DNA from 3 places in the Pseudomonas sp. ZS1P83 genome. Region 1 is predicted to be linked to each of the others. Evidence: predicted binding sites of a transcription regulator. Region 1 holds the regulator's gene; each other region holds the start of a gene.

Region 1 (10,665 bases):
CAACGCTCGTTGATCGATGCGGCGCAGCGCCAGGAAATGCAGGGTCAACCGGTGATTCTGCTGGTAGCCGGTCCGGTTCGCGCGATGCTGTCGCGATTCGGCCGACTGGCAGTCCCGGGTTTGCACGTGTTGGCGTATCAGGAAATTCCTGACAACAAGCAAGTGACCATCGTTGCGACAGTAGGGCCCAACGGCTGAGGTAGTGGTTTATGCAAGTTAAGCGTTTTTTCGCCGCCGATATGCGTCAGGCCATGAAACTGGTTCGTGATGAGCTGGGCGCTGATGCCGCCATCATTGGCAACCGCCGGATCGCCGGTGGTGTCGAATTGACGGCTGCCCTGGATTACAAATTATCGGCGCTGGCCCCGCGCGTTCCGAACATGGAACTCGAAGACGAGCTGCGCAAGACCCAGTCGCGGATCGTTACCGCCCAGGCCGAACTGAGCCTGCGAGGCGAAGGCGAGAGCGACAAGAGCACCAATCGCCAGTTGTTCGCCGGCCTGCCACTGACCGCCGCCGAGCCGCTGATCGAACCGACCTACGCCGAACCCCGTCGTCCTGCACCGGCCGCTGCGCCAGCCTCCGGTGGTGTGGACTCGCGGGCGTTCGACTCGATGCGTTTCGAACTCAACAGTTTGCGCGAACTGATGGAAGTGCAACTCGGCTCCCTGGCCTGGAATCAGCTGCAAGGCAGCCGTCCGGCCCAGGCCAATCTTTGGCGTCGCCTGCAACGCATCGGCTTGTCCGGCCCGTTGTCACGCGATTTGCTGGCGCTGATTACCGATATTGAAGAACCTCGTCAGGCCTGGCGCATGCTGCTGGCGCACCTGGCGCGGATGATCGCCACACCGGAAATCGAGCCGCTGGAAGAGGGCGGTGTGATTGCCATGGTCGGCCCTGCCGGCATGGGCAAGACCACCACTCTGGCCAAGCTCGCCGCCCGCTACGTGCTCAAGTACGGCGCGCAAAATATCGCGTTGGTGAGCATGGACAGCTACCGTATTGGTGCTCAGGAGCAGCTCAAGACCCTTGGCCGGATCCTCAATGTGTCGGTGACTCACGTCGACCCGGGTCAGTCACTGGTGCAGGCACTGGAACCCTTGCTGCGCAAACGCGTGGTGCTGATCGATACCGCGGGCCTTCAGGCCAGCGATCCGGCACTGCGCATGCAGCTTGAAAGCCTGGCGGGTCGTGGGATCAAATCCAAAAATTATCTGGTGTTGGCAACCACCAGCCAGAAACAGGTGCTAACGGCCGCTTATCACAGTTACAAACGCTGCGGCCTCGCGGGCTGCATCCTGACTAAACTGGATGAAACGGCAAGTCTGGGTGAGGTGTTGAGCCTGGCCATCAGTCATGAATTGCCGGTGGCCTACCTGACCGATGGCCCGCGGATTCCGGATGATTTACATCTGCCGCGTCGTCATCAGTTGGTCAGTCGCGCCGTAAGCGTGCAAATGCAAGAAGAACCCAGCGAAGAAGCCATGGCTGACATGTTCGCTGATATTTACCACAGCCCGACCAAGCAGGTCGGCTGAGGTATTAATGAACAGTTTTTGTACCTACATCGATGGTCTGCCATGCATTGTTCATTTTGTGAACGCGCAGCCAGTAATGTGGCCTCCGTCTAAGTAAGACAAGGTAAAGAAAATTCATGGGCAGCATGCATCCCGTACAGGTGATCGCGGTGACCGGCGGCAAAGGTGGCGTCGGGAAAACTAACGTGTCAGTGAACTTGTCCCTGGCTCTAGCTGAGCTCGGCCGGCGCGTCATGCTGCTGGACGCCGATCTGGGGCTGGCGAACGTCGACGTCCTGCTGGGACTGACACCCAAACGTACGTTGGCCGACGTGATCGAAGGCCGCTGCGAGCTGCGCGACGTATTGTTGCAAGGCCCTGGCGGCATCCGCATCGTCCCGGCCGCGTCCGGCACTCAAAGCATGGTTCATCTGAGCCCGGCCCAACACGCCGGCCTGATCCAGGCGTTCAGCGATATCGGCGACAACCTCGACGTATTGGTGATCGACACCGCTGCGGGCATTGGTGAGTCGGTAGTCAGTTTCGTTCGCGCAGCGCAAGAAGTCTTGCTGGTGGTCTGCGACGAACCGACCTCGATCACTGATGCCTACGCACTGATCAAACTACTTAACCGCGATTACGGCATGAACCGCTTCCGCGTCCTGGCCAACATGGCCCAGAGCCCACAGGAAGGTCGCAACCTGTTCGCCAAGTTGACCAAGGTCACGGATCGCTTCCTCGACGTCGCCTTACAATACGTCGGCGCGGTGCCTTACGACGAAAGCGTGCGTAAGGCTGTGCAGAAACAGCGCGCCGTCTATGAAGCCTTCCCGCGTTCCAAGTGCTCCCTGGCGTTCAAGGCCATTGCACAGAAGGTCGATACCTGGCCATTGCCTGCCAACCCGCGTGGTCACCTGGAGTTTTTCGTCGAGCGCCTCGTACAACAAACGGCAGGACCGGTGCTATGACAGCCAGCGGTTACAACCTTTACAAGAATTCGGCACGTGACGCGCAGTACGAGCTGATCGAGCGTTACGCGCCACTGGTTAAGCGCATTGCCTACCACTTGCTGGCGCGTCTGCCGGCCAGTGTCCAGGTCGAAGACCTGATTCAGGCCGGGATGATCGGCCTGCTTGAAGTGTCGACCAAATACGACGCCAGCAAAGGTGCGAGTTTCGAGACGTACGCGGGCATTCGAATCCGCGGCGCGATGCTCGATGAAGTACGCAAAGGGGACTGGGCGCCACGTTCGGTCCACCGCAATACCCGGATGGTTAGCGACGCCATTCGCTCGATTGAAGCTAAAACCGGTCGTGACGCTAAAGATCACGAGGTTGCGGCCGAACTCCAATTGAGTCTCGACGATTATTACGGGATTTTGAACGACACCCTGGGCAGCCGGTTATTCAGTTTCGACGATCTGTTGCAGGACGGCGAACACGAAGGGCTGCACGAGGATGGCGCCAGTGCTCATCTCGAGCCGTCGCGCGATCTGGAAGATGAACGCTTCCAGATGGCGCTGGCGGACGCGATTGCCAATTTGCCGGAGCGTGAGCGACTGGTGTTGGCGCTGTATTACGACGAAGAGTTGAATCTCAAGGAAATCGGTGAAGTCCTGGGGGTCAGCGAATCTCGGGTCAGCCAGTTACACAGCCAGTGCGCGGCCCGTTTGCGGGGGCGTTTGGGGGAGTGGCGAGCGCGCTGAAGGCAGTGTGGGGACACTGCGAACGAGGCTGGTGGGGTGTTGAAACCACACGGGTCCCGATCTGTTGTGCTCCAGACAGTCATTGAGTGCTTTGCCGGATTGATCGAAATGGCGTGTCCAGGTGCTGGGCGCGTTTAAGACTGCTTGGAGGTCGAATTGAACAAGAACATGAAAATCCTCATCGTTGATGACTTCTCAACGATGCGGCGGATCATAAAAAACCTGTTGCGTGACCTTGGGTTCACCAACACGGTCGAGGCCGATGATGGCACCACTGCCATTCCTGTCCTCAACAGCGGGAGCATCGACTTTCTGGTAACGGACTGGAACATGCCCGGCATGACCGGTATCGATCTACTGCGCCACGTGCGCGCCGATGAAAAGCTCAAGCACCTGCCGGTGCTGATGGTGACCGCTGAAGCCAAGCGCGAGCAGATCATCGAGGCAGCCCAGGCCGGTGTTAACGGCTATGTGGTCAAACCCTTTACGGCCCAGGCGTTGAAAGAAAAAATCGAAAAGATTTTCGAACGCATCGGTTGAGAAACTGCGCCACGGGGGAGCTATGGAGCATAACGAATCTTCACAGGGCGATTTCGAGTCGACCCTGAAAAAACACGCTGTCGAACTGGTCGAAAGCCTTGAGAAAGGCAGGTTCGGCGACGCCGTGCAACTGATCCATGAGCTCAACCAGACCCGTGACCGCGGCCTGTACCAGGAAGTGGGCAAGCTCACTCGCGAGCTGCATAGCGCGATCGTCAATTTCCAGATTGACCCGAACATGCCGCAAGCCGAGGAAGTGTCACAAATCACGGATGCCACTGAGCGTCTGGGCTATGTGGTCAAGCTGACCGAGGCCGCGGCCAACCGCACCATGGACCTGGTGGAGAACGCCACGCCGCTGGTCAACGGCCTGAGCAATGAAGCCCAGGCCTTGAGCGCCGACTGGGGACGGTTCATGCGTCGCGAGGTCGGGGCTGAAGAGTTCCGCGAACTGGCCCGGCGAGTCGATGGTTTCCTGACACGCAGCAGCGAAGACAATCGCGTGGTGTCGAGCAACCTCAACGACATTCTGCTCGCTCAGGATTACCAGGACCTCACCGGTCAGGTAATCAAGCGTGTGACCCAATTGGTCACCGAAGTTGAAAGCAACCTGCTCAAGCTCGTACTTATGGCCAGTCAGGTGGACCGCTTTGCGGGCATCGAACATGACCGTGAAGCGATGCTGGCTGAAAAAGATCCGCAAAAACATCTCTCTCAGGGTGAAGGTCCGCAGATTCATGCCGATAAAAGAGAAGACGTTGTGTCCGGTCAGGACGATGTAGACGATTTGCTTTCCAGCCTTGGATTCTAGGAGCACCCCTACACATGAGCTTCGGCGCCGATGAAGAGATCCTTCAGGATTTCCTGGTTGAGGCCGGCGAGATTCTAGAGCAACTGTCCGAACAGCTGGTCGAGCTTGAAAGCCGACCCGATGATGCGGACTTGCTCAATGCAATTTTTCGCGGTTTTCACACTGTAAAAGGAGGCGCCGGCTTCCTCCAGCTCAACGAGCTGGTGGAGTGCTGTCACATCGCCGAGAACGTGTTCGACATCCTGCGCAAGGGTGAACGTCGCGTCGACTCGGAATTGATGGACGTGGTTCTCGAAGCGCTGGATGCGGTGAACAGCATGTTTACCGAAGTCCGCGAGCGCAGCCCGATCACGGCGGCCACGCCTGAATTGCTGGCAGCTCTGGCCCGTCTGGCCGAGCCGAAAGCTGAAGAAGCCGCACCGATTGCCGACGTGGTCGAAATACCGGCTGCCGACAGCGAGTCGGGCGACATCACCGATAACGAATTCGAACAACTGCTGGACTCGCTGAACGCCGTCAAGGCGCAGGCCGAGGCCCCGGCGGCTGCTCCACTGCCAGCGGGTAGTGCCGCTGCCAGCGACGAAATCACCGATGCCGAGTTCGAGTCGTTGCTCGATCAGTTGCACGGCAAAGGCCAGTTCGCCGTCGATGCGAAAGCTCCGGCGCCAGCCGCACCGGTTGCCCCGAAAGCGGCAGGCGACAGCTCCGATATCACCGACGACGAGTTCGAAGCACTGCTCGATCAGCTGCACGGCAAGGGCAACTTTGCCGTTGATGCGCTGGAATCGGCCATTGCTGCGGCTCCGGCCCCGGCTGCACCAATCGCTAAAGCGGCTGGCAGCGATCTGATCTCGGATCACGAGTTCGAATCGCTGCTCGACGAATTGCACGGCAAAGGCAAGTTCACTGAAGTCGGTACCGCGTCGGGCGCCAGCGCTTCGGTTGCAGCCCCGGTTGCCAAGGCTGTTGCACCGAAACCCGTCGCCAAAGCGCCCGAGCCTAAAGCCGAAGCGCCGAAGCCTGTTGCTGCTGCACCGGCTCCGGCTCGTGCCCCGGCCGCGCCACCGGCGGAAAAACCGGCCAGCGAAGCCGAGACCACCGTGCGGGTCGATACCGCGCGTCTCGACGAAATCATGAACATGGTTGGCGAGTTGGTGCTGGTGCGTAACCGCTTGGTCCGTCTGGGCCTCAACAGCGGCGACGAAGCCATGTCCAAGGCTGTGTCGAACCTCGACGTGGTCACGGCCGACCTGCAAACCGCGGTCATGAAGACCCGGATGCAACCGATCAAGAAGGTCTTCGGGCGCTTCCCGCGTCTGGTTCGCGACCTGGCTCGTCAGCTCAAGAAAGAGATCAATCTGGAGCTGGTCGGCGAAGAAACCGACCTCGACAAGAACCTCGTCGAGGCCCTGGCCGACCCGCTGGTCCACTTGGTGCGCAACTCGGTTGACCACGGTATCGAAGAACCGGCCGAGCGCGAAGCGATGGGCAAGCCTCGCAGCGGCAAGGTGATCCTGTCCGCTGAACAGGAAGGCGACCACATCCTGCTGTCCATCTCTGATGACGGCAAGGGCATGGACGCCGATGTTTTGCGCGGTATCGCGGTGAAAAAAGGGTTGATGGACAAGGATGCAGCAGATCGCCTCAGCGAGTCCGATTGCTTCAACCTGATCTTCGCGCCGGGTTTCTCGACCAAGACCGAAATTTCCGATGTCTCCGGACGCGGCGTGGGCATGGACGTGGTGAAAACCAAGATCGCCCAGCTCAACGGCACCATCAATATCTACTCGACCAAGGGCAAAGGCTCGAAGATCGTCATCAAGGTCCCGTTGACCCTGGCGATCATGCCGACGCTGATGGTCATGCTCGGCAACCAGGCGTTTGCGTTCCCGCTGGTGAACGTCAACGAGATCTTCCACCTCGACCTGTCGCGCACCAACGTGGTGGACGGCCAGGAAGTGGTGATCGTGCGGGACAAGGCACTGCCATTGTTCTACCTCAAACGTTGGCTGGTCGCCTCCGCCGCTCACGAAGAGCAGCGCGAGGGCCATGTGGTGATCCTTTCGGTGGGCACTCAGCGGATCGGCTTCGTCGTCGATCAACTGGTGGGCCAGGAAGAAGTGGTCATCAAGCCATTGGGCAAAATGCTCCAGGGAACCCCGGGGATGTCCGGCGCCACCATCACCGGTGACGGCCGCATTGCGCTGATTCTCGATGTACCCAGCATGCTCAAGCGTTACGCCGCACGGCGTATTTGATTCTGGTGGAGCGGGGCGACTGAGCCTCGCTCCGTCTAACGGAGTGTTTATGGCAGTCAAAGTCCTGGTGGTGGACGATTCGGGGTTTTTCCGCCGCCGCGTCTCGGAAATTCTTTCAGCGGATCCGAATATCCAGGTCGTCGGCACGGCGACCAACGGAAAAGAGGCGATTGATCAGGCGCTGGCCCTCAAGCCAGACGTGATCACCATGGACTACGAGATGCCGATGATGGATGGCATCACGGCGGTGCGGCACATCATGCAGCGCTGCCCGACCCCGGTGTTGATGTTTTCCTCGCTGACACACGAAGGCGCTCGGGTCACTCTCGATGCGCTGGACGCCGGCGCGGTGGATTTCCTGCCGAAGAATTTCGAAGACATCTCCCGCAACCCGGAAAAGGTCAAGCAACTGCTGTGCGAGAAGATTCTCAGCATCTCGCGCAGTAACCGTCGTGCCAGCACTTACAGTGCTCCGGCACCCGTCGCCGCGCCAGCCCCGACACCTGCGCCTTCGAGCGTCAGTAGCTACGGCAGCAGCGCGCCTGCGCGTCCGGCACCGGCGCCGATTCCGGCGCGTACGCACGCACCCGCCTCGTCGTCGCCAGCGCCGAAACGCAAAGCCTACAAATTGGTCGCCATCGGTACGTCCACTGGCGGCCCGGTTGCCCTGCAGCGGGTTCTGACCCAATTGCCGGCCAACTTCCCGGCACCGATTGTGTTGATCCAGCACATGCCGGCCGCCTTCACCAAGGCCTTCGCCGAACGTCTGGACAAGCTCTGCCGCATCAGCGTCAAGGAAGCCGAGGATGGCGACATCCTGCGTCCGGGCCTGGCGCTGCTGGCGCCGGGTGGCAAGCAAATGATGATCGACGGCCGTGGCGCGGTGAAAATTCTCCCGGGTGACGAGCGATTGAATTACAAGCCGTGTGTGGATATCACCTTCGGTTCGGCGGCCAAGACCTACGGTGACAAAGTTCTGGCGGTCGTGTTGACCGGCATGGGCGCCGATGGTCGCGAAGGCGCGCGTCTGCTCAAGCAGGGCGGCAGCTCGATTTGGGCCCAGGATGAAGCCAGCTGCGTGATCTACGGCATGCCGATGGCCATCGTCAAAGCCGAACTCGCCGACGCGGTGTACGGCCTGGACGATATTGGCAAGCATCTGGTCGAGGCTTGTATCTGATGGATGTGTTAAGCCTCATCGGGATCATCATGGCGTTTGTCGCCATCATTGGCGGCAACTACCTTGAAGGCGGTCACCTCGGCGCGCTGGCCAACGGCCCGGCGGCGTTGATCGTACTCGGTGGGACCATCGGTGCGGCGCTGCTGCAGGCACCGATGAGCGCCTTCAAGCGCGCCATGCAGATTCTGGCCTGGATCCTGTTTCCACCTCGCGTGGATCTGGCCGGTGGCGTCGATCGCGTCGTCAACTGGAGCCTGACCGCACGCAAGGAAGGCCTGCTCGGTCTGGAAGGGGTGGCCGACGCCGAACCCGACAACTACTCGCGCAAAGGCCTGCAACTGCTGGTGGACGGCGCGGAGCCGGAAGCGATTCGCAGCATCCTGGAAGTGGATTTCTACACCCAGGAGAGCCGCGACATCGAAGCCGCCAAAGTCTTCGAAAGCATGGGCGGCTACGCGCCGACCATCGGCATCATCGGTGCGGTGATGGGCCTGATCCACGTGATGGGCAACCTGGCCGATCCATCGCAACTGGGCAGCGGCATTGCCGTGGCCTTCGTCGCGACCATCTACGGCGTGGCCAGTGCCAACCTGGTGCTGCTGCCGATTGCCGCCAAACTCAAGTCCGTCGCTTTGCGACAGTCGCGTTATCGCGAAATGTTGTTGGAAGGCATTCTGTCGATCGCCGAAGGTGAAAACCCTCGCTCTATTGAGTTGAAGCTTCAGGGCTTCATGGATTGATGGGAGTAATGGATTATGGCTCGTCGCCGGCAACCTGAAGAACATGTAAACCATGAACGCTGGCTGGTTTCCTACGCCGACTTTATTACGTTGCTGTTCGCTTTCTTCGTGGTGATGTACTCGATCTCTTCGATCAACGAAGGCAAGTACAAGGTCATCTCGGAAGCGTTGATTGGTGTGTTCACCGATTCGGATCGTGCCCTCAAGCCGATCCCGATCGGCGACGAACGACCGAAGACTGTGACCCCGGCCAAGCCGCTGGTTAAAGACGCCGAGCAGGTCGACGCCGGTATCGCGGGTGCCAGCGATCCGCTCAAAAGCATCGCCGACGATATCAGCGCCGCGTTCGGCGACTTGATCAGCGCCAATCAGATGACCATTCGCGGCAATGAGCTGTGGGTCGAAATCGAACTCAATTCCAGCCTGTTGTTCGGCAGTGGCGACGCCATGCCCAGTGACATCGCGTTCAACATCATCGACAAGGTCGCTGCGATTCTGAAGCCGTTCGACAACCCGATTCACGTCGAAGGCTTCACTGACGATCAACCGATCCGCACCGCGCAATATCCGACCAACTGGGAGCTGTCCTCGGCCCGTTCGGCGAGCATCGTGCGCATGCTGGCGATGCAGGGTGTGAATCCTGGTCGTCTGGCGTCGGTAGGTTACGGCGAGTTCCAGCCAGTGGCCAACAACGCCACTGCCGAGGGCCGGGCGCGTAACCGTCGGGTCGTGTTGGTGGTGTCACGAAATCTCGATGTACGCCGCAGCCTCACCGGTACCGGAACGGCCAATGCGCATCCGGATGCCGCGTTGAAGCGTGCTGGCACACAAACTGCACCGACCCCGGTCAAGTCGCCGGTACGAGAGAGCGCCGTCAATTCTCCGTCACCCGCATTAATACGTTGAGCTATTTCTCGGTCGAGCATTTCGACCGGGAGGAACAATCCGAATGAGAGTCTGGGCAGTCGCCAATCAAAAGGGTGGTGTCGGTAAAACCACTTCCTCTATCGCTTTAGCCGGTTTACTGGCCGAGGCGGGCAAGCGCGTGGTCGTGGTCGATCTCGATCCTCACGGCTCCATGACCAGCTACTTCGGTTATGACCCCGACAGCCTGGAACACAGCAGTTACGACCTGTTCCTGCACAAGGGCAGGGTGCCGCAAGGCTTGCCTGGTCAGTTGTTGTTGCCCACCAGCCACGAGAGTATTTCCCTGTTGCCATCGAGCACCGCACTCGCGACCCTCGAGCGCCAGTCGCCGGGTCAGAGTGGCTTGGGCCTGGTGATTGCCAAGAGCCTGGCGCAACTGTGGCAGGACTTCGATTACGCCGTGATCGACAGCCCGCCGTTGCTCGGTTTGTTGATGGTCAATGCCTTGGCGGCGAGCCAGCAGTTGGTAATTCCGGTGCAGACCGAGCACTTGGCGGTCAAAGGCCTGGAGCGCATGGTCAACACCCTGGCGATGATCAACCGTTCACGCAAACAGGCGCTTCCCTTCAGCATCGTGCCGACCCTGTTCGACCGCCGCACGCAGGCTTCCCTCGGCACGTTGCGGGTGTTGCGCGACAAGTACCCGGAAGAAATCTGGCAAGGCTACATTCCAGTCGACACCCGCTTGCGTGACGCCAGCCGTGCCGGCGTGACGCCTTCGCAATTTGACGGCAAGAGCCGTGGTGTTCTCGCCTACCGCGCACTGCTCAAGCATTTGCTGGCAGCACAACTTGTCCCGCAGGTGGCGTGAGATGAACCGCCCGGTAAAAATCACTTCGCGCCCGCAACTCGCGCTCCAGTCTTATCTGGACAGCTTGCTGATGGAGGCGACCGAAGAGTTGCCGCCGGAAATCGAGGCGCTGCCCGAGGTTGTGGAGGTTGAAGCAGCTCTGGACGAATTCCAGGCGGCGGTGCTTGAAGAGCAGG
Region 2 (10,665 bases), 2.4 Mb from region 1:
AGAACTTGATGAAATGCTTGCGGTAGTGCTGCAGCTCGGCGATCGATTCGCGGATGTCGTCCAAGGCCAGGTGCGTGCTGCCCTTTTTGAAGCTGTCGCGCACATCCGGCGCCCAGCGTGCGGCCAACTCTTTCAGCGTCGAGACGTCGAGGTTGCGGTAGTGGAAGAAGCTTTCCAGGGATTTCATGTGGGTATAAAGGAAGCGACGGTCCTGGCAGATGCTGTTGCCACAGATCGGCGACTTGCCCTTCGGCACCCATTTTTCCAGGAAGGCGATGGTTTCGGCTTCGGCTTCAGCCATGCTGATACGGCTGTCGCGCACCCGTTGGGTCAGCCCGGAGCCGCCGTGTTGACGGGTGTTCCATTCGTCCATGCCGGCGAGGATTTCGTCGCTGTGGTGGATAGCGATCACCGGACCTTCGGCCAAGGTGTTCAGGTCACTGTCGGTGACGATGGTGGCCATCTCGATGATGACGTCGGTATCAGGGTTCAGACCGGTCATTTCCAGGTCGATCCAAATCAGATTCTGCGGGTTTTGCATATGTCGGCTCCTAGGCAATGCTGCGCAGTTTAGCCTAGGCCGGTGGCCGGGCGTGCTAAACTCGCGGCCGTTTTACCTAATCGCTGCATTCTTGATACGGAACACCCATGGCCAAACGCCAACTCAATCGTCGTCAAAACTGGCGCATCGAAAAGATTCAGGGCGAGCGCGCTGCCCGCGCCGCCAAACGCGAGTCCTCGGCTGTCGAGGCACTTGAGGGTGGCGATCTGGGTCCGGAACAGACCGGCCTGGTGATCGCGCACTTCGGTGTGCAGGTCGAAGTCGAAGCCCTCGATGGCGATTTGGCCGGCCAGGTGTTCCGCTGCCACTTGCGCGCCAACCTGCCTGCGCTGGTGACCGGTGATCAGGTGGTCTGGCGTGCCGGCAACCAGGGCATCGGCGTGATCGTGGCGCAACTGCCGCGCAAAACCGAACTCTGCCGTCCGGACAGCCGTGGCCAGCTCAAGCCTGTAGCCGCCAACGTCGACATGATCGTGATTGTCTTCGCGCCACTGCCCGAGCCTCACGCCAACTTGATCGACCGTTACCTGGTCGCCGCTGAACACGCGGGCATCCGGCCGCTGCTGTTGCTCAACAAGTTCGACCTGATCGACGAGCAGAACGCCCCGGCGTTGAATGCCTTGCTGGCGGTTTACCGCACGCTGGGTTACCCGGTGCTGGAAGTGTCGGCGCACCACGGCAACGGCATGGAGCAACTGCAAGAACAGCTGGACGGGCGCATCAGCGTGTTCGTCGGCCAGTCCGGCGTCGGCAAGTCTTCGTTGGTCAACAGCCTGTTGCCTGAAGTCGAAGCCCGTGTCGGCCCGCTGTCCGAGCTGTCCGGCCAGGGCACTCACACCACCACCACCGCGCGGTTGTTCCACTTCCCCGGTGGCGGTGAGTTGATCGACTCCCCGGGTATTCGTGAGTTCGGTCTGGGCCACGTCAGCCGCGCCGATGTCGAAGCCGGCTTCATCGAGTTCAACGACCTGATCGGCACCTGCCGCTTCCGCGACTGCAAGCACGACCGCGAGCCGGGTTGCGCCCTGCTCAAGGCCTTGGAAGAAGGCCGCGTGCAGCAGCAACGGATGAACAGTTATCGCTCGATCATCGCCAGTTTGCCCGAAACCAGCTATTAAACAGACACTCCAGCCGCTCCGATGCAAACGGGGCGGCGGGCTGTTCGTTGCGACCTGTAAATCCCCCGCCTTTTAAACGTCAGATATCTCTGTAGGGCATTTGCGCGCCTGTTTGAAGGACCCGTCTCTTTAACCGCGCAGGCCTTGTTGCGCCCATCCAAGTGCATACATTCAAGCCCTCTTCGCACTCCGGCGATACCGAGGGACATCCATGCAAACCTATCATTTGTTCATCAGCCACTCGTGGAGTTACCCCCACGCTCACGACAACCTCGTGCGGCTGCTCAACGCCAAACCCGGCTTCACATTCAAAAATTTTTCAGTGCCGACGGACAACCCGATCATCGGCGCGCAGACCGACAAACAACTTGAAGCCGCCATCGAAAACAAGATCCGGCCCTGCTCGGCAGTGCTGATCATGGCGGGGATGTATTCGACCTACAGCAAGTGGATCAACAAGGAAATCGAGATCGCCAAACGCATGAACAAGGTGATTATTGCGGTCAAGCCGTTTGGTGCGGAGCGGATTTCCACGGTGGTACGCCAGGCGGCGCACGCGGAGTGTGCGTGGAACACCAACAGCATCATCAGTGCCATTCGCACTCACGCGGCGGGTTGAACCATGCGCAAGGGATTGTTCATCGGGATCAACCATTACGCCCACGTCTCTCCATTGAGCGGATGCAATAACGACGCGATGGCCATGGCCTCGGTGCTGGAGCGTCACGCCAACGGGCGGCCGAACTTCAGCAGCAAGGTGCTGACCTCAGCCGAAGATGACCTTTCGCTGACGGCCATGAAGCAGCACATCCAAAGCCTGTTTTCCGGCGATTGTGATGTGGCGCTGCTGTATTTCGCCGGCCATGGCCAATTCGATACCAGCATCGACGAGGGGCTGCTGATTCCTCAGGACTTTGCACGGGGTGGCGATGGTATTCGCATCAGCGACATATTGAGTTGGGCGGACAACGCCCCCCACATCAAGAACAAAATCATCATCCTCGACTGCTGCCAGGCTGGCGCAGCCGCCGCAATGCGCGGGTTACGCGGTGGTAGCAGCGTCATCGGCGAAGGCATGACCATTCTCACCGCCTGCAAAAAAGATCAGGTTGCACTCGAAGGACGCGGCCACGGCGTGTTTACCGACCTGTTGCTGCAAGCGCTGCACGGTGGGGCCGCCAACGTACTGGGCAAGGTCACTCCCGGCAGCGTGTATTCATTCGTCGACAATGCGTTGGGCGCGTGGGAACAACGGCCAGTGTTCAAGACCAACGTCTCGCAATTTGTGCCGTTGCGCGAAGTCGCGCCACTGATCGCCGAAGAAACCCTGCGCAAACTCAAGGACTGGTTCCCGGAGCCCAGTTATGTGTATCCGCTCGATCCCAGTCACGAACCTACCGCAGCCGCGTTCGATCCCGACAACGGCGAGATTTTCAGCCAGCTGCAAAAGTGCAATCGCCACAGCCTGATCGAACCGGTCGACGCCGAGCACATGTACTTCGCCGCCATGCATTCCACCGGCTGCCGCCTGACCGCGCTCGGCGCCTATTACCGCGAACTCGCGATCAAGGGACACTTCTGATGCCAGTGTTTATCAGCTACCGCCACACCGATCGCGCACAGGCGATGACCATCAACGATCGCCTGGTGCGGGCCAACATCAAGACCTACCTCGACGTACTGGATACCGAATCCCAGCAAACCGATGACATCACCGCCGTCATCACCCGCAACATCAGCGACTGCACGCATTTGCTGGCGGTGGTCTCGCAGGAGACGGCACAGTCCTGGTGGGTTCCGTTTGAAATCGGTGAAGCAACGATCAGCAATCGGCGGATTTGTTCTTTTCAGACTGGTCAGAACGCCCTGCCGCTGTATCTCGATAAATGGCCGAAATTGAGCGGCGATGCTGACATCAATTTCTTTATTGATGCTTATCGGGAAGAGACGCTGTCCAGTCGAACGATGGGACTGGAGTCTTTTAGTGAGGCGATTCGCAGTGTGTATAAGCGGGATGCGGATGTGTTTCATGACAAGCTCAAAACGCGTATTCGTCGCGGTTTTTGACGCGCACGAAACTGCCGCATTTGCTTGGGTGAATATCCGTTTGAAGGCTAGCTAACGCTCAGCCTGATGACTGGTGAAAAGCCAGTTGTACGCCGATCAACTGTGGGAGCGAGCCTGCTCGAGATGGACGACTATGAGAACCCGCGCTGCCTGAATGAACGCGTTGTCCTGAAGTTTTTCGCGAGCAGGCTCGCTCCCACAGGTGCGTGCTCGCTCTCGGCCTCTCCGGAGGCCGAACGGGCAAACGGTAGCAAGGATAACAAGAGAATATGAAATCTTCGATCGGGCGCTGACCACCTTAGCCGACCTCGATCATTTTCGTGATGCCACGAACATGATCGGCACACCACGCCAATGCCTTCATATGAAATTAAAAATCAGAAATCCGTCTCGGCTGCTTGTGAAACATCGAGAGAAAAAAAGCCGCAAACATCGCGGCTTTCTCATTTTCAGCTTGCAGCTTTTTCCAGCCTCCAGCCCAGCACATCCAAGGCATCACAGCCGTCCTGGATCAACATGTGCGCAGCATTGGCGAAATGCTCAAGGTCGTGACCTTCGGCTTCTTTGACGCACAGGCAGGTGACGCTGTTGAGCAGATTACGCGCGGCTTTGAGTCGGTGGACGGCGGTTTCGAGGAGATCGGAAGCGCGGGCTTCGGTGTCGATGTACAGCGTCGGGCCGACGCTGAAGTTGCCTTGTAGCGGGTGGAATTTGGGCATGGCTTGAATCTCATCTGATAGGTGAAGCTCCCACCCTTTCGCGGCTAAACGAATTAGGTGGTAGCTGTGCGCGGGTTTAGCCGACCGGACAGATGACCCGGTACACCCGAAGGTGTCCCACGCACAGCCACCATAGACATGTAGTTGCCAGGCAGCGAAAAGCGCCGCGATTATACGGGCGCTTGTGCATCATCTGATACGACCGGCTAAAGTCGATCACCGATTCGTCGGCGACGGACAAACTATAGGCGAGCCTTAAGCGAAGAAAAACCCGGTTTATACGTCTCGGAGACTTCCTACACCTTTCTCGGACATGCCCTCATTCCTTGATTTTTACCGCGATCAGGCAGATGTAAATTTTTTCTTGCAGGCAAAAAAGGCTCATCGTGAAGTCCGGGAAAACACAGATAACGCAATACCTGTAGGAGCCGGCTTGCTGTCGATAGACTCAAGTGCCCCGCGTTTAACCAGTTCACGCGCGTTATCGTTAACGACCATCGCCAGCATGCCGGCTCCTACAAGGGAACGCGTACACCACCAAACAACGAGGTCGAGCGTTAGCTCGCTTCGCGGTGCTGTTGCGGTGCACGCCCCCTCGAGAGGCCGAGTGGAGGTTCTGCGCAGTGGGCAACCCGGCATGGATGCCGGGTTAGCCGCCCCCGGCCATGGATGGCCGATGGCGGCGGGCCCACGGAGCAGGACCGGAACGCGGGCATGCCGAGCCTTAGCGAGGCACCGAACGAAAGGGGCAAGAGCGCTTGGTTACTTGGCGCTTTTCCAAGTGACTCGCTGTAAAAGCGAAACCATAGGGGGCCGTTACCGCAGGAATGGATATGTACACACCAAAACTCACGCCGGCCATAAGGCCGCTATCGCAGCGATGCAGCGACCCGACAAGCCAGCTCCCACAGGGACCGTGCCCACGCTGAAAATAAAGTGGCTTCCAAACCAGTGAAGGCCGCAAAAAAAAGCCGACATCGCTGTCGGCTTTTTTGTGGGTCACTGCTTCGGTGGCTCACCCGGCTTCGGTGCCGGGCTATCGAACAGATTCAAGCGCTCGCGAAGCTCATGCGCCGGCAACGGTTCTTTATCCGCCGGCAACGCGTTCGGGTCGGCTGGTGTGGCGGGCACTTCGCCCGGGCCACCCTGCCCTTGCGACGGCTCTGGAGCCGGTTCCGCACCTTGCGAACCTTCGATGGCGCGCTGGGCTTTCTTGGTCAGCACCACGATGTCGATTCGGCGATTGACCGGATTGAACGGTTTCTCGCGGTCGAACAACGCCGACGAGGCATAACCCACGACGCGCGCCACCTGCGAATCCGGATAACTGCCGGCGATCAGCGCACGACGTGCAGCGTTGGCACGGTTGGCCGAGAGCTCCCAGTTACCAAAGTCACCGGTGCCCGTGTACGGCTTGGCATCGGTGTGGCCGCTGATGCTGATCTTGTTCGGCACCGCTTTGATGGTGTCGGCCATGGCCAGCAGGATGTCTTCGAAGTACGGCTTCAGACGGGCACTGCCGGAGTCGAACATCGGCCGGTTTTCGGCGTCCACGATCTGGATGCGCAAACCGTCCGGCGTAATCTCGAACAGGATCTGGTCTTTGAATTTTTTGAGTTGCGGGTTCTCTTCGACCTTGTTCTGCAGTTCTTGCAGCAGCAGCTCGAGACGTTCCTTCTCGACCTGTTCGGCCATGCCTTCAACCTGCTCGGCGTCGATGGTCACCTTGTCTGGCTGCGGCTGGGATTTCACCTCGGGGTTGAGGGTGTTTTCCGGCGCCAGGGTCGGCGTGCCGCCCAGGTCGATGATGTACGGCGTGCCGCTTTCGGAAAAGCCGACCGGGTCCTTGAAGTAACCGGCGATGGCGATCTTCTGTTCGGGTGTGGCGGTGGACAGCAGCCACAACACCAGGAAGAACGCCATCATCGCCGTCGCGAAGTCCGCGAAGGCGATTTTCCAGGCGCCCCCGTGATGCCCGCCGGCGATGCGCTTGACGCGCTTGATGATTATCGGCTGGTTATTTTCCATGGCTTAGCGACCGCGAACCGCTTGTTCCAGCTCAGCAAAGCTAGGACGGTGCGCCGGGTACAGAACCTTGCGGCCGAACTCTACCGCCAGCGACGGCGGCATGCCGGAAGCGGAAGCGACCAGCGAGGCCTTGATGGCTTCGTAGACGTTCAGTTCTTCCTTGGCATCGTGGGCCAGGGAATGGGCCAGCGGGCCGAAGAAACCGTACGCCGCGAGAATACCGAAGAAGGTACCGACGAGTGCAGCACCCACGTGCAGGCCGATGGATTTCTGGTCGCCTTCGCCCAGAGAGGCCATGGTCACCACGATACCGAGTACCGCCGCGACGATACCGAAACCGGGCATGGCGTCGGCAATGCCGTTCACTGCGTGGGATGGATGCTCGAGGTCTTCCTTGAGGCTGTAGAGCTCCATGTCGAACAGGCCTTCAAGCTCATGGGGAGCCATGTTGCCGGAGGACATGATGCGCAGGTAATCGCAGATGAACGCGGTCATGCGATCGTCTTTGAGCACGGTCGGGTACTTGGCAAAGATCGGGCTCGCGGAGGCATCTTCGATGTCGCCTTCGATGGCCATCATGCCTTCGCGGCGGCTCTTGTTGAGGATCTCGTAGATCAGACCCAGCACTTCCAGATAGAACGTGTGGCTGAAACGCGAACTGAACATGCCCAAGGATTTCTTGAGCACGTGCATGGTCATGTAACCGGGGTTGGCCTGCAGGAACGCGCCAAGGGCCGCACCACCAATAATCATCACCTCGAAGGGCTGAATCAGGGCCGCAATTTTGCCGTGGGAAAGCACGTATCCGCCGAGCACGCTCGCGAATACGACGATGATGCCGATTAATTTAGCCATAGGTAGGAGAGCACTTACTGAGTCGGGTTCAAGGTCATATTCGGAAGTTAAAAAATCTCTTCTTCTACTTATCGGCAAAACTGCGCCAGACTATAGCCAGTTCAGGCGAAAAGCCAATTTGGCCCGCTCCGGGCATAGGTAATGCAGACGATGATCGCGTCCAACCATGGCTAACGAAACGAACGTTCCAACTCCAAAACCGACCACTCTCGAAGGCTGGGTCAAGCTTCTCGATGGCGTGCGCCTGCCGGTTCCGCAAGCCAGTCATGACCGTGTCTGCAAGGCCATCGCCAACAGTCGCAGCTCCCTGCGCGATATCGCCGAACTGATACAGGACAGCCCCGCGCTGGCCTTGAGCGTGATTCGCGAAGCCAACCGCCACACCCATGGCAGCATGACGGAACCTGCGGAAAACCTTGAGGTGGCGATCAATCGCCTCGGTTTGAAGCGCACCGAAGAGCTGCTCGCCCGCCTGCCCGCCGAACCTCAGTCCAACATCCCGGTTGCCCTGCGTCAGTTACAACTGATCAGCCAGCACGCGACTCAACAGGCCAACGGTTTTTTCGCCAGTCGCCTGGCCCGGCTGTGGCAGGACATTCACTGGGGCAGCCTGCTGTTTCTCTCGCCGCTGTGGCCGATGGCGTTGACCCATCCGCAGCTGCTCGAAGAGTGGGAGCTGCGGGTCATCCATAAAGGTGAATCGGCGGGCAAAGTCGAGAAGCAATTGTTCGGCGCACGCCTGCTGGAAATCTGTCTGGCGCTCGTGGACATCTGGCGCCTGCCGATCTGGGTGCAGCAGGGTTATCGGCTGTTGCTCAACGAGCAGCGTGAGCTGGTGAAAGTGCTGCGCATCGCGCGTGACAGTGATCATCCACTGCGCCAGCAGAACCGCCTCGATGACGATCCGACCCTGCGCCGCTGGCTCAATCAACCAGCCAATACGGTGCTGCTGGCCAACGGACTGGCGCTGTCGGCACAACACGCCTGGGACAGCCCTCACAGTGATCGCTGGCAGTATCTGACCAGCCTTTACCTGCAAATGCCGATGGATGAAGTGCAGCAGCAGTTGCACCAACAGGCCGCCAACAGCGCCCGCCATCACGCTATGCCAGACCTTTGGCACCCGGCTGTGTCGCTGATCTGGCCATGGGGCGTAAACCGCATTCACGCCGGTTTGCTGCCGGCTCCGGCGCCGACCGCCGAAGACCTGGCGAAGTGGCGCAGGCAGTGCGCCGAGTTGCTGGTGGAGCCGAGTCGATTCACCAATGCCATGCACTTGACCACGTCTGCCCGGGACGCTTTGGTTGCGTGCGGCATGCGTCGAGTGATGATCCTGATGGCCGACCGCACTCACGTCAATCTGCGAGTGCATCAAACCGCCGGGCTGCCGAAAGAAGCGGCCGGCCTGAACCTGATTGTCAGCCAGAGCACCGTGCTGCAGCGCCTGCTCTCGCAACAGGCCCAAGTCCGACTGACACCGGACAACAATGCGCAATTTTCGGCGCTGTTGCCGGCCAGCCTGCGCTCACAGTTCGGTGGCGAACACCTGCTGCTACGCTCACTGGTCAATAACGGCCGGGTCATCATGATTGTGGCGGCGGATCAGGGTGGCGGGCCGTTCTCGGAAATCACCGTGCAAGCCTTCGGTAAAACCGCGCAGTGCATCGAAAAGGCACTACACAGCTTTAGCTCCCGTGGCCAATAAGGCTGCGCTACAATCCTCCCCTTTGTGCTCTGGAGACCTCACATGTCTGACTTCTCTGGCTTGGCGCTGGTCATCGAGCCGAGCGACTTGCTCCCGCGTCTCGACGCCCGCGAACTGATTCTGGTGGACCTGACCAGCAGCGCCCGCTATGCCGAAGGGCATATCCCCGGTGCGCGTTTCGTCGATCCGAAACGCACGCAACTCGGTCAGGCGCCTGCGCCGGGACTGGTGCCGCCGCAAGCGGCACTCGAAGCGTTGTTCGGCGAACTGGGCCACAACAAGGACGCAGTCTACGTGGTCTATGACGACGAAGGCGGCGGTTGGGCCGGGCGCTTTATCTGGCTTCTGGATGTCATCGGCCACAGCCACTACCACTATGTCGACGGTGGGCTGCCGGCCTGGCTGGCAGAAGGTTTGCCAATGTCGATCCAGATCCCGCCAGCGGTTGGCGGCCCGGTTGCGTTGACCCTGCACGACGAACCCACTGCCACCCGCGAATACCTGCAAAGCCGTCTCGGTGCCGCCGACCTGGCAATCTGGGACGCACGCGGGCCACTGGAGTACTCCGGCGAGAAAGTCCTGGCGGCCAAGGCCGGGCACATTCCCGGCGCGGTCAATTTCGAATGGACCGCGGGCATGGATCAGTCGCGCCACCTGCGCATCCGCACCGACATGCCGCAGATCCTGGAAAAACTCGGGATCAGTAAAGACAAAGAAGTGATTACCCACTGCCAGACTCACCATCGTTCTGGCTTCACCTATCTGGTGGCCAAGGCTCTCGGTTATCCGCGGGTCAAAGGCTACGCCGGTTCCTGGGGCGAATGGGGCAACCACCCCGATACGCCCGTAGAGATTTAAGGTTTTTAAGGACAGTTAATGAATAAGCGTTTGTTTATCCTCAGCCAATACCTGCTGCCCCATCACCTGCTGTCGCGACTGGCCGGGTGCATTGCCGAATGCCGCGTGCGCTGGTTCAAGAATGCCTTCACCGCCTGGTTCGCCAAGCGTTATCAGGTGGACATGTCGCAGGCGCTGGTCGAAGACCTGACCGCCTACGAGCACTTCAATGCGTTCTTCACTCGTGCCTTGAAGGACGGCGCCCGCCCGCTGGACGAGACGCCAGCCGCGATCCTCAGCCCGGCCGACGGCGCGGTCAGCCAACTCGGCCCGATCGAACACGGTCGCGTGTTCCAGGCCAAGGGCCACAGCTTCAGCGTGCTGGAATTGCTGGGCGGCGACGCTGCCAACGCAGCGCCGTTCATGGGCGGTGATTTCGCCACCATCTACCTGTCGCCGAAGGACTACCACCGCGTGCACATGCCGCTGGCCGGCACCCTGCGCGAGATGGTCTACATCCCGGGCCGGATCTTCTCGGTCAACCAGACCACCGCGGAAAACGTTCCGGAACTGTTCGCCCGCAACGAGCGTGTGGCATGCATTTTCGACACTGAACGCGGGCCGATGGCCGTGGTGCTGGTGGGCGCAATGATCGTGGCGTCGATCGAAACCGTTTGGGCCGGGCTGGTCACGCCGCCAAAACGCGAGCTGAAAACCTTCCGCTACGACGAAGCTGCCCGTGCGCCAATCCATTTGGAGAAAGGTGCAGAACTG
Region 3 (10,665 bases), 1.5 Mb from region 1:
TCACCGTTGGCATTTTGCCAAGTGCTGGTCATGACAATGCCGAAACTGATGATCCGTCCCGGCATGACATAGCGGCCTCGCAAGGTCGCCAATTCCTGATCATTCAGTTCAATGGGTTTTAACGTCTGTGCATGGGTCGGCAGGCTGGCGGCCAGGCAAATCATGGCCAGCCAGATTGGAGTCTTCATTGGATACTCCCGGAGCATCGTGCTCCCTTGTTATTAGAAGAAGTCGCTTTGGATGAATCCGAAATCCATCAACTCTGCGTCTTGCACCGGGCTGAAGGTGTTGATGCGGTTCTTGGCGGTCAGTGGCAGGGGAGGGGCGAGCAACGCATTGGTTTTGTCGTAGCCCTGGCCGATGACGGCAAAGATGATGCCGTTCCAGCCTTTTACAAAGTCGTCGACTTTGTAACGTTTATGACCGAGTACCGGATCTCCGATATAGACCCAGCCCTGATGGACTCTTTGCATGACCACAAAATGTTTGTAACCACGGATATCCATGAGTACCACCACCGGAATTCTGATCTCGCTCAACGTTTCCGGCGCTACCCGGTAGCCACGGGCTCGCATGCCGATACTTTCCACGTAGCGCTTCATGTCGAGCATGGAAAAGCCCTGGACGCGGACAAGATCTTGATCGGACTGTGACAGCATACCTTCGATAATCTGTTCTTCTTTCACGTCCAGCCAATAGGCCTGGCGCAATATCGTCGCCAGCGCAGCCGCGCCGCAACTGAAGTCGGTTTTCTGTTGCACCAGGTCGGCAAACTTGCGCTCACGCACGCTTTGGATCGGCTTGAACACCACCGCGCCGCCCGGCAGGACGGAAAGCGGCAGTTGTGCAGCCTCGATCACACTGGCCACGCAAAGCAAAAATGCCAAGGCGATAATACGCATAGTGGGACGCCTTCTGGTTGTGTTGAAAAAAGGCCCCCATAGGGGGCCTCCAGAGACAGCAATTAGAACGATTGGTTGGAGATGGCCAGCGAGTTGCTTTGTTGGTTACCCACACCGGCAGCCACGTTGACGCCCAGGTTGCCACTGCCGCCATTCACCGAACCGCTCAGGGTTGCAGTGTTGGTCACAGGGTTGGCCCAGCCAGTTGGAGTCAGCACTTGATAGGAATAGGTGTTGCTCAAATCAAATGAACTGCTCTCACTGAAGCTTCCCGCTTTTGCGAACTCGGATTCGGACGATTTACTGCCCGATTTTTCGAACGAGGAGGCGTTCGATTTCTCGAACGATTTATCGAACGATTTTGCGAACGAGGAATCGCTCGATCTGTCGTACGAGGAGTCGCGCGATCTGTCGTACGAGGAATCGCGCGATCTGTCGTACGAGGAGTTGCGCGATACATCAAGCGTTGCGTCGAGCGATGCGTTAAGCGATGCGTCGGAAGACCGGCTGCGGGTGCGATCGCCATTGCCGTTATTAAAGGTAACGGAACTGGAAGCCGCCGCAGCAGCGTCCAAAGTAGCGCTCAAGGAAGCACTCAAAGAAGCACTCGAAGAACCGCTTGCATTACTGCTGTTAGAACCGCTCGCAGTACTGCTGTTGGAACCGCTCGCATTGCTGCTCTTAGAACCGCTTATATCAACGCTAAGGGAACCGCTGGAATTAGAGCTCTTGGAACCGGCCGCGGCCCAGCTCGAAGAAGCGCTTTCACTGCCGCTAGCCTCAAATGACTTATCTTTAGAGAAACTACCGCTGGCCGTGTTCGTAACGGTAATCGTATCCACACGGAAGGTCCGATCAGCCTTGTTATCCACTGTCAGGCCAGGACCGCTTTGATTGGCAGAGGCGGTGGCTGTTGCGTTACCCAGCGGGGCATTGGAGTTGGCAATTGCCATGGTGTTTTTCTGTTGGTTGAGGTCGCCGCCAGCAATGTTGATGCCCATATTGCCGCTGCTGCCATCGCCAGATCCGCTCATCACGGCAGAGTTTGTGGTGCCATAGTTCCAGACCTTGTTGTTGTTGCTGTATTGCGTGACTCGAGCGGTGGCTTCGGAAGTGCCGAACACGAAGCTGTTATCGAGACTGGAGGTGGAGCCAGCGTTTGCGATGGCGGCCGCGTTGTCTTGTTGGTTGCCGGCGCCTGCTGCCACGTTGACGCCGACGTTGCCGCTCGCGCCTGAGCCAGAGCTGCTCATCTCGGCTGAGTTCTTAGTCCCTTCGTTGTAGATGCGGTTGCCGGTACTGTTCTGCCTATCGTTCGCATTGGCGGTCGCGTCGGTATGGATCCATGTTGGAGGAGGGGTGTGGTGACCGTTATGACCATTATGGTGACCACGTCCATCGGTCTGTCCAGCTTGTGCAGCAACAGCCAAGACCGCAGCGATTGCAAAAACCAGAGGCTTTATTGCCATCGAAGGTTTCATGGTGATTCTCCGTACTTATTTTAGGTTAAGTGTTGTTCTTACCTGTTTGGGTCAATCCGTGACCCGTACGCTCAGGATGTTGGCAGTTCGGTTTCCCACCCCGGCGCTCTGATTCAACTGGATCACCCCACGGCTACCGGTGAAGGCCTGATCGCTGGTAGCGACCTGGCGATAGCCTGGTGCAGAGTCAGTTGGATCGGAGTTGGTGATCAGCGTCACGTTCTGTTGCCTGAGGACGCTGTCGTCGATACTTTGCGGCTGTTTACTGATGCTTATCCGCAGGGCATTGGCTTGCTGGTTGCTGGCGCCCGCGCTTTGGTTGACGCCTAGTACGCCGTTGCCGTGGCTGAAGGAGTCGCCTTGAATGTTGGATCGAGCATCGATCCTGGGGTCGACGCGCGTACGCAGCCGTTGGCGAATCTGTGTGCTAGCACTGGCATTGTTGCCAATGGCGATGGCTCGGGCGTTGGCCTGTTGCTGCTGATCGCCCGCAGCCTGGTTGACCGAGAGGTTGCCTTGGTACTGCATGCCCGAACCGTCGATTTCGGCGTTATTGATGACGGGAGGTTGGGCAAAGGTCGATGCACTGCAAAACATGGCGATAATCAGCAGCGTACGATTCATCTTAACGGTCTCCCGTTATGACTTTCAGAGCACCCAAGCCTTGTTGGATGTTTGAATTGACCATGTTGGCAATACCGTTGCCCGAATTTCCCGAACGTCCAGCGGGGAGGTTGGAAAGCTGGGTCTGGTTGGTGATATCGCCGCCCAGGTTGCTGGAGCCTTGAGCGATCAGGCGGGAGATGCCTGCTCCACTGGCGACGCTGGCAAAGTCGCCGTCGCTCAACTCGTTCGTTTGTCTGAGGATATGTTGGGACGGGTTGGCATTGGCGGTCGTGGGGTTAGGGTCGGGCATCACCGGCGGACGCGTTGCCATGCGCGGTTGGACATCACGTTTGATAATAATGACGCCGTTGTCAGCCTGTACAGGCAGGCAGAAACTTGAGCCCAGTGCGAATCCGATCAGCAGTACGCTATAGATGCTTTTATCAAATTTCCCCACGGCGGCAATTCCTTCTGTAAGTAGAACGCTGGCCCTTATCAGCGTTGCGAGGAAGAGAGCAGAAGGTGTGCCGGTTTTTGTTTTTCTTTTAAAAACAGTTGGTTGGCTTTAATTTTCGAGGTCGTCAAAAAATTTTGTAACGCCACTGACACAGAGCCGCGCAAAAGCGCCGTCCATGCTGGCGGCATTGCTCGCTAAGGGCGCTGAAGGCAGGTTGTATCAGTGGATTAACATTTTCTTGCCGGCGTGCTCGGGTCGCTTTAGCTCGCTGGTTTGCGCAGGGGTGGGTGTTTCAGGAATGGACATTTGCGGCAGGGCGGGGTGCCCCTGTCAGGCTTTGAGCAAGCGCGTCACAGCTTCGAATGCCACGTCCTTGCGCTGTTTCCAATCACCTTGCAGCACCTGGCAAGGCTGGCGGTGCAGTTCAAGCCATTGGCGGCTGGCCTGGAAAAACGCCTGGCGTTCTGCCAGTTGCGGTTGGCAACGCTGCCCGTCGTCATGCCAGGCCACGGTTTCAGGGCTCAGCAGCAAATGCATGTCGTAGTGCCGTGCCAGCAGTGCTTGCTCGATCCACGTCGGGCAAGCGCCAAACAAAGTGCGACTCCAAAGGATATTGCTTAGGAGGTGCGTATCTAGAATCAACAGTGACGGTTGTTTGGAGCGTGCGTCATCTTCCCAAGCCAGCTGGCCATGTGCTATGGATGAAATGTCTTCGTAGCAGGTTGCGCGGGCTTCACTTTCGATGAAATACCGAACGTACTCACCGACCAATATGCCGCCAAAATTGGCGTGAATTTCACTCGAAAGCCAGCTTTTGCCGCTGGATTCCGGTCCTGCCAGCACCAATACCTTCATGGGCACAGCAGCGGATCGCTGCGCCATGTGCGCCAGCCTTGAATGGCCAGGAGGGTGAACAGACCATACAGGGCAGCAGTCAGGTACATTCCCTTGTACAGGAACAGGCCGACGAAAATACAGTCCAGGACGATCCAAAGCGGCCAGCACTGCACGCGTTTTTGCGCCATCCATAATTGCGCCACAAGGCTGAAGCCCGTCAGCGCGGCATCGAGCCAGGGTTGGGCGGCATCGGTCCAGTTCGCCATTGCAGCACCCAGCAACAAACTGCCGACTGCTCCAGTGATCAGGCCGAAAGCGACCGATTTACCGTCGAGTTGGCTGACTTGCCGACCCTGATGCGCGTCCCCCGCACGCGTCCATTGCCACCAGCCATAGAGTTGCAACGCGGCGTAGATCACCTGCAGCAGCATGTCCGAGTAAAGCTTCACCTCAAAAAAGATCCAGCTATAAAGCAGCACCATGACCAGGCCGATCGGCCAGCACCAAGGGTTCTGTTTGACCGTCAACCAGACGGCAATGACACCGAGGGCAGCGGCAAACAGTTCAAGCCCGGACATGGAGGTTCCTTGGGGGAAATCGAAGAGAGGGCGGATTGTACCCAGATTGTGGCGAGTGGGCTTCTGTGGCGAGGGGACTTGTCCCCGTTCGGCTGCGAAGCAGTCGTAAAAGCTTTGGGACCGCTTCGCAGTCCAACGGGGACAAGTCCCCTCGCCACAACAGCTCCTAACCAGAACAGCCTCACCACAGCGTTTAGCGTTTATCTTGTTAAACGCGGAACTGCTTGAGCAGACCGTTCAACTGCTCACTCAATTCCTTCAGGTGAACGCTGGCCACGCTCGAGTGTTCGGCCGCCAGCGCCGTGCTGTGGGACAAACCGGCTGCCTGGGTGACGTTCTGGTTGATGTCCTCGACCACATGCGCCTGTTGCAAGGTCGCGCTGGCGATGGAGGCGTTAAGCCCGTTGAGGTTGCGCAGCGCCTGGCCAATGGCATTCAGGCTTGCACCGGCCAGGCCGGCCTGCTCGATGGTCAACTGTGATGCACGGCTGCTGTCGCCGATCACTTTGACCGCCGCTTCGGAATGACTTTGCAGGCGCTCGATCATCGACTGGATCTCGGCCGTGGACTTCTGGGTACGCTGGGCCAGCAGTCGTACTTCATCGGCCACCACCGCAAAACCGCGACCTTGCTCGCCGGCCCGGGCGGCTTCGATGGCCGCGTTGAGGGCCAGCAGGTTGGTTTGCTCGGCGATGGAGCGGATCACTTCGAGGACGCTGCCGATCTGGGTGCTTTCGGCGGCCAAGGTGCGAATCACTTCCACCGCCTGATCGATAGTCGACGACAACTTGTCGATCTGTTGCAGGCTGCCATCGATATTGACCTGGCCCTGCTGCGCCTGAGACTCGGCATCGCGCATTTCGCTGGCGGCGTGCTCGGCGTTTTTCGCAACATCGTGCACGCCATACGTCACTTCATTGATGGCAGTGGCCACCAATTCCATTTGTTGGGACTGCTGCTGGCTACGTTGCTGAGCCTGGGTGGCGTCGTTGCCCAGTTCCCTGGACGACTGGCCCAAGGCACTGGCCGACACTTGCAGTTCTTTGATCACCAGTCGCAGCTTGGCGGTGAAGGCGTTGAAGTGTTGTGCCAGTTGCGTGACTTCATCCTGGCCATGGGTGTCGAGGCTGCGGGTCAGGTCGCTCTCGCCGCTGGCGATGTTGGCCATGGCGTTCACGGTTTCCTGCAGTGGACGCACGATGCTGCGAGCAATCAGGATCACCAGTAGCGCCATGATCAGGGCAATTACCAGTCCCACGAACGAGGCCTTCCAGACCTGGCCATAGAACTCGGCCTGCATGTCATCGATATACACGCCCGAACCGATCACCCAGCCCCAGGGTTCGAACAGTTTGACGTAGGACGTTTTTTCTACCGGCGCGCTGGCTCCCGGTTTAGGCCAGCGATAGTCGATGGTGCCGGCGCCCTTGGACTTGGCGACGGCGACCATTTCGTTAAACAGGGCAAAACCATCCGGGTCGCGGATCGCCGAGAGGTTCTGGCCATCGAGTTTCGGGTTGGCCGGGTGCATGATCATCACCGGCGTCAGGTCATTGATCCAGAAGTAGTCACTCTGGTCATAGCGCAGACCGCGAACGGCTGTCAGTGCCTGCTTCTGCGCGGCATCGCGGGTGAGCGTGCCGGCGGTTTCGAGGTCGTGGTAATAGGTCAGAATGCCGCTGGCGGTTTGCACTACATGCTGGGTTTTTTGAGCCTTGGCGTGGTAGAGGTCGTCGTGAATCTGCTTGAGCATCAAGACGCCCAACGTCATTAGCATCATCACGGCCACGATCAAGATGAGCCACAAACGTCGGCTGATCGACATACTGCGCAAGCTGTTCATAACGCTGTCTCTCCGGTTTCTTTTTCTTGTAATAAATGATCGCCAGCATCCAACCACACTTTGCCGATCGGTCATATCCGACCCAAGTCCAATAACGCGGCAGCGCTAATCAGACTTGTCTGATAGGATTTCGGCCCCGCACGGAAAAACCTGAATCCAAGTTGATTTTTCACGGAATTTTTACGGTTTCGTCTGGATTCTGTGCGCGCGGGACTTCAGCTACGCTGATCGCAGTGAACGCTCTGACAAATATTAACGGGGCATGCTTTTGCGCATCGCTTTTGGGGGATTGATGGATCTTTGGACGGCCTTGCAGGCATTGATTTTAGGCGTTGTAGAAGGGCTGACGGAGTTTTTGCCCATTTCCAGTACCGGTCACCAAATCATTGTGGCGGACTTGCTCAACTTCGGTGGCGAACGGGCGATTGCTTTCAACATTATTATTCAGCTGGGGGCGATTCTGGCGGTGGTGTGGGAGTTTCGCCGCAAGATCCTCGAAGTGGTGACCGGTTTGCCAACGCAGCCCGGCGCTCGCCGCTTTACCGCAAACCTGTTGATTGCCTTCATGCCGGCCGTGGTGCTGGGGGTGATTTTTTCCGATTTGATCCACGAGTACCTGTTCAACCCGATCACAGTCGCTGCGGCGTTGGTGGTGGGCGGGATCGTCATGTTGTGGGCAGAAAAGCGTCAGCATGAAGTGCATGCCGAAACCGTTGATGAGATCACCTGGAAAGACGCCCTTAAAGTCGGCTTCGCCCAGTGCCTGGCGATGATTCCCGGGACGTCACGCTCTGGCTCGACCATCATTGGTGGCCTGCTGTTCGGGCTGTCACGCAAGACCGCTACCGAGTTCTCGTTTTTTCTGGCGATGCCGACCATGGTCGCTGCCGCGGTGTATTCGGGCTACAAATACCGCAACCTGTTCGTACCGTCTGATTTTCCGGTGTTCGCGATCGGCTTCGTCACCGCCTTCATCTTTGCAATGATTGCTGTCAAGGGCTTGCTCAAGTTCATCGCCAGCCACAGCTACGCAGCGTTCGCCTGGTATCGCATCGCGTTTGGCCTGGTCATCCTGGCCACCTGGCAGTTTGGTTGGGTTGACTGGGCCGCGGTCAAATCATGAATGACGCCAGCACGCGCAACAACCTCGGACGCAAGCCCGGTGGAGAGATCCAGAAACTGCGGCTGAAACTGCTGGTGTTCGCGGTGCTGTGCGCGCTGCCGCTGTTCGGCTCGATGTCGTTGTGGCTGCGCGGGATTTCGGTGATTCCCCTGGCAGCGTACGGGATCGTCAGCGTGCTGGCGTTCTTTCTGTACTGGAGCGACAAACGCAAGGCTCGTGCCGACAATTGGCGCACACCAGAGAACGTGCTGCATGCGGTGGAACTCGCCGGCGGCTGGCCGGGCGCCGTGCTGGCGCAGCAGCTGTTTCGGCACAAGACGCGCAAAGTGTCGTTTCAGCTGATCTTCTGGGTGATCGTGCTGCTGCACCAAGTGTTCTGGATCGATCAACTGTTTCTGGGTGCAAATCTGCTGGCGCTGTTTTAAAGCAGCAGTCCGACCTGGGTACGCTTGGGCAACTTGCTCACCACCAGTTGATGGGAACGTTGCAACAAGCCTTGCAGCTCTTCAGTGCCCAAAGGGTAGGGCGTTTCCATGATGATCCACTGAGCCCGCGCCAGATACGGCGCCGGGCGGATTCCCGGGCGGTCGCAATGACCGAGGAACAAGTCCTTGTCGACCTTGAAGGCCAGGGAGTCACCCCGCAGATTCTGCAAGGCGAACATCTTGTTCCCCGCAATCGAAAACACCCGCACGCCGCCCCACTTGTAGTCTTCCCGCGCACCCGGCAGCGCGAGACAGAATCGCGCGACGTCCTCTTCGCACATACGTCCAGCCTTCATATCAGTCGGTCCCCACAGGCATTGAATGATTCGATCAAATGGTCGAGCCAGGCGCGTACGGCCGGCATCACCCCGCGTCGATGAGGGTAGACCGCTTGCAGCCAGCCGCCAGGCAGCGACCAATCGGGCAGCAACTGCACCAGCGAGCCATTTTCCAGTTCCTGCTCGCAATACATCATCGGCAGCATCGTAAAACCCTGGCCAGCGAGGGTGCAGGCCTTGCGCACGATAAAGTCATCGATGCCCAATCGCGCTTCGAGGCTCAGCTCAAAGCTTTTACCCTGTTGATCGAGCATGCGGATATGAACCATGCGGTCGGTTTCCAGGGCGCCGAGCACAGGCAGGTTTTTCAGGTCTTCGGGGTGGTTGATTTCACGTCCGTGCAAGAAAGCGGGGCTGGCGACCATCGCCATCTGTGCCTGGCGCAAACGTCGGGTGACCAACAGCGGATCCTCATCGCCCAACTCACGTACCCGCAGCGCGACATCGACGCCCTCGGTCACCAGATCGACGCGGCGATTGAGCAGCATGACTTCAAGTTGAACCTGAGGGTGCTTTTCAAGAAATTTGCTGATCACCGTCGGCAACATCTCATGGGCCAGCCCGACGGGGCAGGACACCCGCAAACGCCCGCGAGGTTCGCTGGACATGCTGGCGACGGCTTCATCCGCCATCTCGGCTTCCAGCAGCATCGCCTGACAGTGCCGCAGATAACGTTCACCCACGGCAGTCAGCTTCAGTTGTCGAGTGGTGCGTTGCAGCAGGCGCGCACCCAGACGTTCTTCCAGCTCGGCGATGCGCCGTGATAATCGCGACTTGGGAATGGCGAGCAAACGTCCGGCCGCAGCGAAGCCACCGGCTTCAACCACCTTGGCGAAGTAGTAAAGATCATTGAGGTCTTGCATAGTTGAACTCGATTGTTCTATCAGTGGGACGAACTATCGCATTGTTGCGGTCTAATCATCTATTGGTTTCGCCTGTAGGATTCACTCCATCAGATCGCCGCGTAGCGATCCTTACCTGGAGATCCCACATGAAACTGCTGCATATCGATTCGAGCATTCTTGGTGACAACTCGGCTTCCCGTCAGCTGAGCAGCGAAGTCGTTAAAGCCTGGCAAACCGCCGAGCCGGCTGCCGTGGTGACCTACCGCGACCTGGCCGCCGATGCGATCAGCCATTTTTCCGCCACCACCCTGGTTGCCGCCGGTACTACCGCTGAACTGCGCAACGCTGCCCAGCAGCACGAAGCCGAGCTGAGCGCCTCGACGCTGGCCGAATTCCTCGCCGCCGATGCCGTGGTGATTGCAGCCCCGATGTACAACTTCACTATCCCGACTCAACTCAAGGCCTGGATCGACCGCATCGCCGTTGCCGGTCAGACCTTCCGTTACACCGAAGCCGGCCCTGATGGCCTGTGCGGTGGCAAGAAAGTCGTCATCGTATCGACTGCCGGTGGTCTGCATGCCGGTCAAGCGACGGGTGTTGCTCACGAAGATTACTTGAAAGTGCTGTTCGGCTTCATCGGCATCACGGACATCGAATTCGTCCGTGCCCATGGCCTTGCTTACGGTGACGACGTCCGCACCAAAGCCATGAGCGACGCTCACACGCAAATCAGCGAGCAGTTGTTCGCCGCGGCGTAAGGCTAATGTAAAGAAAATCAAACAGCTCGGGTAATACCCAAAAAACTCTGTATTCTGATCACGCAAGTGCCAGAAGCGGAGTTTTTTGTTTCTGGCTGTTTCATCTCCTGGCCCGAGTTATGCAGTCGAGGGTTACCGTCTCCGGTCAAGTAACAAGGTGGGGCATCTCATGGCGCGTCTTTGTGCAACGTTACTGATTTGCCTGCTCAGCAGCTTGAATTCAGTGCACGCCGCGCCTGCGCCGCATCCTCACTGGAGCGCCGGCTTCCATGAGATGAGCTTTCTCGACCCTCTGGACTTGCAGCCAATGCGCGCCATCGCCTTCTATCCCTCCATCGACAAGGAGCACTCCAGCAAAATCGAGGGCTACACGGTCGAAGCGGGCGAGGACACCCCAGTCGCCATCGGCCGT

What was found. The regulator FliA, encoded in region 1, starts transcription of late flagellar genes. The targets are predictions, from matches to a motif close to CTAAAGTTTNNNNNNNNNNNGCCGNTAA.
Region 2: motA (flagellar motor stator protein MotA) is a predicted target of FliA. The motif match lies at 7,418-7,445, and genes of this name have one in related genera.
Region 3: ACYZT0_RS11955 (methyl-accepting chemotaxis protein) is a predicted target of FliA. The motif match lies at 6,832-6,859, and genes of this name have one in related genera.

What each region holds. Positions count from the first base shown of each region.
Region 1 is NZ_CM142706.1:990,546-1,001,210, forward strand. Features, by position in the region: gene flhA (flagellar biosynthesis protein FlhA) at 1-198, shown strand, start outside; gene flhF (flagellar biosynthesis protein FlhF) at 210-1,538, shown strand; gene fleN (flagellar synthesis regulator FleN) at 1,655-2,485, shown strand; gene fliA (RNA polymerase sigma factor FliA) at 2,482-3,222, shown strand; gene ACYZT0_RS04810 (chemotaxis response regulator CheY) at 3,391-3,762, shown strand; gene ACYZT0_RS04815 (protein phosphatase CheZ) at 3,785-4,573, shown strand; gene ACYZT0_RS04820 (chemotaxis protein CheA) at 4,588-6,831, shown strand; gene ACYZT0_RS04825 (protein-glutamate methylesterase/protein-glutamine glutaminase) at 6,881-8,011, shown strand; gene ACYZT0_RS04830 (flagellar motor protein) at 8,011-8,751, shown strand; gene motD (flagellar motor protein MotD) at 8,767-9,657, shown strand; gene ACYZT0_RS04840 (ParA family protein) at 9,701-10,489, shown strand; gene ACYZT0_RS04845 (CheW domain-containing protein) at 10,491-10,665, shown strand, end outside.
Region 2 is NZ_CM142706.1:4,876,459-4,887,123, forward strand. Features, by position in the region: gene orn (oligoribonuclease) at 1-541, opposite strand, end outside; gene rsgA (small ribosomal subunit biogenesis GTPase RsgA) at 649-1,680, shown strand; gene ACYZT0_RS22990 (TIR domain-containing protein) at 1,892-2,299, shown strand; gene ACYZT0_RS22995 (caspase family protein) at 2,303-3,262, shown strand; gene ACYZT0_RS23000 (toll/interleukin-1 receptor domain-containing protein) at 3,262-3,747, shown strand; gene ACYZT0_RS23005 (hypothetical protein) at 4,197-4,466, opposite strand; gene motB (flagellar motor protein MotB) at 5,466-6,494, opposite strand; gene motA (flagellar motor stator protein MotA) at 6,498-7,349, opposite strand; gene ACYZT0_RS23020 (HDOD domain-containing protein) at 7,516-9,054, shown strand; gene ACYZT0_RS23025 (rhodanese-like domain-containing protein) at 9,097-9,912, shown strand; gene asd (archaetidylserine decarboxylase) at 9,931-10,665, shown strand, end outside.
Region 3 is NZ_CM142706.1:2,479,891-2,490,555, reverse strand. Features, by position in the region: gene ACYZT0_RS11990 (hypothetical protein) at 1-188, opposite strand, end outside; gene ACYZT0_RS11985 (C39 family peptidase) at 222-902, opposite strand; gene ACYZT0_RS11980 (heme utilization protein) at 965-2,383, opposite strand; gene ACYZT0_RS11975 (adhesin) at 2,435-3,007, opposite strand; gene ACYZT0_RS11970 (hypothetical protein) at 3,009-3,446, opposite strand; gene ACYZT0_RS11965 (AAA family ATPase) at 3,777-4,301, opposite strand; gene pnuC (nicotinamide riboside transporter PnuC) at 4,298-4,861, opposite strand; gene ACYZT0_RS11955 (methyl-accepting chemotaxis protein) at 5,070-6,704, opposite strand; gene ACYZT0_RS11950 (undecaprenyl-diphosphate phosphatase) at 6,997-7,827, shown strand; gene ACYZT0_RS11945 (DUF1294 domain-containing protein) at 7,824-8,252, shown strand; gene ACYZT0_RS11940 (MmcQ/YjbR family DNA-binding protein) at 8,249-8,608, opposite strand; gene ACYZT0_RS11935 (LysR substrate-binding domain-containing protein) at 8,605-9,513, opposite strand; gene ACYZT0_RS11930 (FMN-dependent NADH-azoreductase) at 9,642-10,253, shown strand; gene ACYZT0_RS11925 (alpha/beta hydrolase family protein) at 10,423-10,665, shown strand, end outside.